2 regions of the Paenibacillus sp. NPDC058174 genome follow, and region 1 is predicted to be linked to the other one. Evidence: a T-box and tRNA genes for the amino acid it is inferred to sense, from the RefSeq annotation. Region 1 holds a T-box; the other holds one or more tRNA genes.
What was found. A T-box is a leader RNA that pairs with one kind of tRNA and senses whether it is charged. The one in region 1 lies ahead of metG (methionine--tRNA ligase), so its partner is inferred to be a tRNA-Met.
Positions count from the first base shown of each region.

Region 2: it has a tRNA-Met gene. The T-box ahead of metG (methionine--tRNA ligase) is inferred to sense a tRNA for this amino acid. The anticodon was not compared.

Region 1 covers NZ_JBHVUY010000002.1:149,340-152,754, forward strand. Annotated here, with positions in the region: gene ACFVVF_RS12295 (AAA family ATPase) at 1-290, shown strand, start outside; gene ACFVVF_RS12300 (SF0329 family protein) at 493-1,062, shown strand; T-box leader at 1,180-1,444, shown strand; gene metG (methionine--tRNA ligase) at 1,489-3,135, shown strand; gene ACFVVF_RS12310 (spore germination protein) at 3,261-3,415, shown strand, end outside.
Region 2 covers NZ_JBHVUY010000006.1:50,411-53,825, reverse strand. Annotated here, with positions in the region: gene ACFVVF_RS23525 (ATP-dependent nuclease) at 1-1,015, opposite strand, end outside; tRNA gene ACFVVF_RS23520 (tRNA-Leu) at 1,709-1,794, opposite strand; tRNA gene ACFVVF_RS23515 (tRNA-Ile) at 1,812-1,888, opposite strand; tRNA gene ACFVVF_RS23510 (tRNA-Met) at 1,925-2,001, opposite strand; gene ACFVVF_RS23505 (hypothetical protein) at 2,125-2,289, opposite strand; gene ACFVVF_RS23500 (2'-5' RNA ligase family protein) at 2,372-2,890, shown strand; gene ACFVVF_RS23495 (ABC transporter substrate-binding protein) at 2,990-3,415, opposite strand, start outside.

The sequences.
Region 1 (3,415 bases):
GAACCTTTGCGCAAAATAAAATAGAGCAAATTATCAAATTATGTGATAAAAAACAACGATTAAGTAAAGATGAGAAAAAGAAGATAAAGTATGTTATTGAAGAAATAGGTGAACCGATTCTTAGAAAGAAGTTAGAAGATAAGTTCATGCAAAAATTAAAGGATGATTCGGACATACAAGATGAAGAAGTAGGGTTGTTGAGTAAAATTGAACAACTTTATGGAGGACTTACTCAAAGGCAGATCGTAGATAAAATAAGGAAAATATTGAATGATCGACCTGATGTTTGAATTGTTCAACTTATATGTTTGTAGTTAATCCTAGGTCTGATCTGTAGACAACATTCAAAATATAAACATCTATTTACCCTACATTTTTGGAATAACTCATGTATGCCCTTTATTTCCGTTTGTGAGCAAAATAGTAGTACAATGGAATTAAACATGGATAACAAAAATCTTCGTTATTTTGTATAAAACAAGGAGAAAAACATTGGCCTGGAGCAAACTAAAACAAAATCTAGAAAGCTTCCTCTGCCCCGCGTTACACGGAAGGGTCGAATACCGTGCAACGAGCTATCGTTATTTACTTGATAAGGCAGGGATTTGTTATATTGCGGTAGATAAGAAGAACGTACTCAATATGAGCGATGCAATGAACCCCATCAGATGGTATCAGACGGAGCAGGATATTAAGAATGACCCAGATATCCACATTCCTATCACTAGTGAAGAGATTGAAGTCGTCAGGAAAGATACGAAGGGGACTGTTCCAGAGGATCGTCTAAAAGTAATTGCAAGAAACAGAAAAATACAAGTACATGCTAAAGAGCTTTTATCCGCACAGTCAATATTAAGCAAATCAAACTTTATCGTTGTAGCGACTAAGTTCCTCGCCAGTTCTATAGAAGAAAGCATAGAGAGCGATGATATCTTATTGAATGTTTTGGCTTTGGTGGATAGACGCGTTGGGAAAAAGCGGATTTTGAACATGAGAGAAAAAATGAAGCTGAAGCATCCGATTGTGCAGTATTTTTATGAGCTGCGACTGAGTATATCCTGAGAATAAATACACATACCCTTTTACCATGAACAGCTTTTTCGTTTACTCTTTGTACTGGGACACCCCTTGACTTCCCTACCCCCAATCCCTTATAATCCCAATAACTTAAATATTCAGAAAAAAGCGATGAAGAGAAAGAGTACCAAGGCGAAGTCTTTGTACAGAGAGCCCCGGTTGCTGAAAAGGGGTAAAGAATAACCTTGGGAATATGGTCTTGGAGCTGCGCATCGAAACCACATGTGGTTGTAGGCTGCGCCGGAACCCCGCACCCGTTAACGTGCTAGGGTATAAACGCGAACCGCGTCGTACCTGAAGAGGTCAATGCCGCAAGGCATCTGATAAAATTGGGTGGTACCGCGTGAGTTCAGCTCTCGTCCCTTTGGGATGAGGGCTTTTTGTTTTGTCCACAAAAAAGGAGGGGCTTACATGGGAAAAGGAAAAGTATTTATCGGCGGGGCATGGCCTTATGCCAACGGTTCATTGCATTTGGGGAGGCTGGCAAGCTTATTGCCGGGAGATGTGCTGGCGCGTTATTTTCGTGCCAAAGGTGAAGAGGTGTTGTATGTATCAGGCAGCGATTGTCACGGTACGCCGGTTGCCGTTCAAGCCATTCAAGAGGGCGTCTCGCCAGGGGACATCGCAGACCGGTACCATCAAGAGTTTGTAGCGTGCTTTAAGCAATTGGGGTTCACCTATGACTTATACACCCGCACGGATCAGCCGTTTCACCATCAGGTCGTGCAAGAGCTGTTTCTGAGCTTGCTGAACAACGGATACCTGTATAAAAAGACGGTTCTGCAAACGTATTGCGAGACCGATCAGCGTTTTCTGCCGGATCGATACGTCGAAGGGACTTGTCCGGTTTGCGGCAATCGCGCCAGGGGCGATCAATGCGATTATTGCTCAACCCTGCTTGATCCATCCGATCTGACAGACAAAACCTGCAAAATCTGCGGCAATCCTCCCGTTGATCGTCCGACCGAGCATTATTATTTGGCGCTCTCCCGATTTCAAACGGAATTGACGCAGTACGCGGCCGAGTCGCAAGGCTGGAAAGATAATGCCGTACAGCTGACCAGGCGCTACTTAGAGGAAGGACTGCAGGACCGTGCCGTTACCCGCGATTTGACCTGGGGCGTGGACGTTCCGGTCGAAGGCTTCGAGGATAAAAAAATCTACGTCTGGATCGAAGCCGTCAGCGGCTATTTATCTGCCAGCAAGCAGTGGGCTGCGGAGACAGGCGGCAGCTGGGAGGACTTCTGGTCACTGGATCAGACTGAGCTGACCGCTTATTATGTGCATGGCAAAGATAATATTCCGTTCCATGCGGTCATTTGGCCTGCGTTGCTTATGGGCGCGGGAGGATTGCATTTGCCGGATCGGATTATCTCCAGTGAATATATGACCCTTGAAGGGAAGAAGTTCTCGACCAGCAACAATTGGGCAATCTGGGTGCCGGATATGCTGAGCCGTTATCAGCCGGATTCGATCCGTTATTTTCTGATTGCGAATGGTCCTGAGAACAGAGATACCGATTTTTCATGGCGGGAATTCATCCATAGTCATAACGGTGAGCTGCTTGGCGCATTTGGTAATTTTGTGAATCGTACGCTGGCCTTTATCGACAAGTCATTCGAAGGGCGTGTTCCGGATGGCGAGCTAAGCGGGGAGTGGGAAACCGCAAGCGAGCAGCTGTATGAAAAGTCCGGAGCGCTAATTGAAGCGGGTCGGCTAAAAGAAGCCATTGAGCTCATATTCAGTTCCGTACGGCAAGCAAACAAATTCTTTGACGAGCAGAAGCCGTGGGTACAGATCAAGGAAGACCGGGCAGCATGCGGTTCCACGTTAAACGCTTGCGTGCAAATTATAGCGAATCTAGCCAATCTGCTGAACCCGTTCCTTCCTTTTGCCTGCGAGCAAATTAGAGGATTTCTCAGCCTGCAGCAGCCAGTATGGACGTCAGTCTCGGTTCCGGCCCACCGCGAGATTCATAATCTAAAGCTTCTATTCGAGCGTATCGACATCAGCCGGATTGAGGAAGAAACCGACGCATTGGAGCGGCAAAAGCGATAGATAGTTCAATATAACGGGTCATCTTTCAATGATGGCCCGTTTCTTTTAGTTTCTCTAGGACATCATGATACCGCTATTCCAGATGAATTAAATTCCAGATTCAGGGGATCATAACACGGAATTTAGTGGAAAAGAGACGAGGTGGCAGTGTGGCCGATTTCACGGATAACAAGGGAAAAACGGACTATACAAGCCAGCTTGAGACCTTGTCTTCCGCTATCCCTGTTCACGTTCAAGATGCGGTTAAACAGCTGAAGGCCAGCTATTTTCAACATGTTGA
Region 2 (3,415 bases), on a different contig from region 1:
TGTATTCAACTAATTTAAGCGCCATATAGATCATATTTAAATGACCAAGTCCCAATAATTCGATATCATTCTGATTAGATGGCTTTATTGATAAATAACGAGACAACGCGTTTATTTCATCATTAAGCTGCGATTCCAATGCAATTTCAGGAGAATAGACCATTCCAATCATGTCCATGAGCTTAGAATTAACTTGTTCGCCAATTTTTCCAATCTGCTCTACTTCAGAAATAGAAGCATTCAACTCACTAATCTTTTCTTTTATCCTTTCAATATCAGTTGGCTTAATCTGGGCTTCTACCACCTCTACGATCCTTCGAATAGGATTTCTGGGCTTACGCATTTCATTCGCAACATCTCTTAGCGCATCTATAAACATTACTGAGATATGTTCCTGAACATCTGTAATATTCAGCTTACTTCCTAATACCGCTGCGTCATCATCGTCAGGGTTACAATAAACTCCATGTTCAAAATCACCCACAATATTTCTGTAAACCTCTGGATCTGTAAAATCAGTTTGTGAACGTGATGTATAATAAAACTCATAATCAGATAGCTTAACCAATCTAATACATTCATCAAATTCTGCTTTTGAATCCGCCTCATAAAGTTTCTTTCTTAAAGCTTTCTGAGGTCGAATAAATAAAGTGACTACTCCAATATCCTCATTACCGCTATTGATATAAGATTTAAGGAAATTTTCATTTTCTTCTTCTGGAACAATTTCGGCACAGACTTCATTCTCCTTGTCTGTTGTTGTAATGTCCACAAAAACACCAGATATAATAATCCAATGTCCACGCCATTCGTTCAGATCATATGAAAAGTCACTATCTTTTAGTTTTTTACTATTATAATAATAAGAATCATCTAATAGAAGTCTTAATGCATTAACAGTATTAGACTTTCCGGAATCATTCTCACCAATAATCGTATTGGCACCTTGAGAAAAGTTAAATTTTACCGATTTCAAATTTTTATAATTAACTACCTGTAAATATTTCAAGTACATAAAAACATTCTCCTTATCCACCGCAGATTTATACAATAGATTACGTTACTTTTCGGTAATTTGTATTGTTGAGAAATTGGTGCGGTTGCGGGATAATTTGCAACCACCACAAAAGATGAACCTAAACCGGCTCAAAAGAATGGTTATTAATATGTCCATAGTAATTCTTAGGCCACAATACCATTATCATATCAAAAACTATTAGAACTAAAATTCGACACTTTCCTTGATTACCCTTTTTTAATAGTTACTAAATGAACTAAATAAATTATATACTATACCCCAATATTTATATGTTATAGGCAGTTCTAGCAAAAAACCTATCGCACAGGTTTCATACACAGTCTGATGTGTCCTGCTCTTTCTACTCTCTTTTCTAAATTCCATTATCAGTAGGATCCACAAAGAACCTTCGCCACAATGTTTGTTCACTAAGATTATTCGCTTTCTTCCAATTGATGAACTATATAAATGCTTCTTCCATCCTTGCTGGTGCAGATTTCTTCACTCCCGTTCATCCTTTATCAGCAACGAAAAAAACCTCCTTCAACTACCTGAGCTAGTCAGATAAGTCAAAGGAGGTTTTTTCATTTCCATTCAAATCCTGTATACTTTATTCAAATACACAGAACTATGTTTTTATTGCAAGTATGTACATCGTAAAAAACCAATAAGTTCAAGGTTTTTTTAGTATGCCGAGGACGGGAATCGAACCCGTACGGTGGTCACCCACCGCAGGATTTTAAGTCCTGTGCGTCTGCCAGTTCCGCCACCCCGGCATGGTTGATGTTTCAAATGGTGGGCCCTGAGGGACTCGAACCCCCGACCAATCGGTTATGAGCCGACCGCTCTAACCAACTGAGCTAAGGGCCCTCGTAAAAATGTCCGTGCGACATTTAATCGAAAGGTTGGTTGCGGGGGTAGGATTTGAACCTACGACCTTCGGGTTATGAGCCCGACGAGCTACCGAGCTGCTCCACCCCGCGACAGTTCCATTTGGTAAAACATCGTAATGGCGACATCAATTAATATACAACATACGCTATTACATAGTCAAGCATTTTTTTCTCTGCTAAGGAAAATAAATGAACAACGCCATTTTTGAAGCTTTACGGCAAGAAACGGACCCCGTATCTTCCCTTACGCGAGCGGAACACTTCGATCTCCCTAGGACAATCGTAGCCGTATACCCACCAGTCATTCTCCATCCTTCGAACGAGGACGCCTGCCTGAAACTTCGTTTCGTACAGCCTAACCCAATATATCCATTTCACTGTCGTATCCCTCCTTGGTTTTTAGAGTACCCTAATTTAGCAGAATATAAAGATGCTCCCACGGAGCAAAAAGGAGCTGATCATGATGATGCAATTCGGCATTGCTGCATTTCCGTCAAAAGAGGTACAGGATTTCGCCAACGGCTGGCGGATCCGCCATGATCCCAAATATAATGCGATCCCTCCTCACCTGACTCTCCGGGACAAGGAAGAGCTGTCCAAAGAGCAATTGAAAGAAGCAGTAGCACATTTGGACACGGTCACTTCCGCTTTATCGCCGTTCACGATCCGATTTAATCGCGTGTCCACCTTTTTCCCGGTCAGCAACGTGCTCTATTTGGCGCTGGAAGACCCGCTGCCCGTTCAGCAGCTTCAGCAGGCAATATGCAGCGGGCCGCTAGCTATACCCGCTCCTAACTACGTCTACACGCCGCATGTTACGATCGGCCAGCAGATGGAGCCAGGCGAGCTGCATGACTTGTATGGCAACCTCCGGATGTCCGATGTGAGTCTGGAATCGGTCATCGACCGGATACACCTGCTTCATGCGACGGAGAACGGCTTCTGGACCGCCTATCAGTCGTTCCAGTTCCGCGCTTGAATTTCTGCCCCCAACAAAAACGAGCAACGCATACAGGACCTCTAAACGTCCCATACGCGTTGCTCGTTTTGATATTCATCCTGTATTGCTGCTTAACGCTTACTCTCCGGCTGCTGCTTTCAAAGCCGCTTCGTCATTGAGAGGCTTCACATCGATCGTTCCGCCTCCGTCAGTAACGCCGCCGGTCGGATTGTTCTTCATTTTCTCAAGGATAGCATTGCCTTTCGTTTCCCATTCCTGCAGAGCCTCTTTAACTGTCTTATCGCCTTTGACTACTTGCTGGAACAACTCATAGCCAGGCTGCTGCGCTTCCCACAGGTTAGGTTTTGTCCGCCACAGCGCATCAGCGTCGGTCGAAGTCGGAGGTACCGGCTTCAGCGTCGTGAACGCGTTAATGTTGTAGTTTGCGCCGTTTTTAGGCTTAATGAACTCTTTACGCGACACCAGCTCATATGTGCTGCGTGCTTTCAATTCAGCCCATTCTTTGCTGTTCGTGAATTCGATAAATTTCCAAGCGTCGTCCGG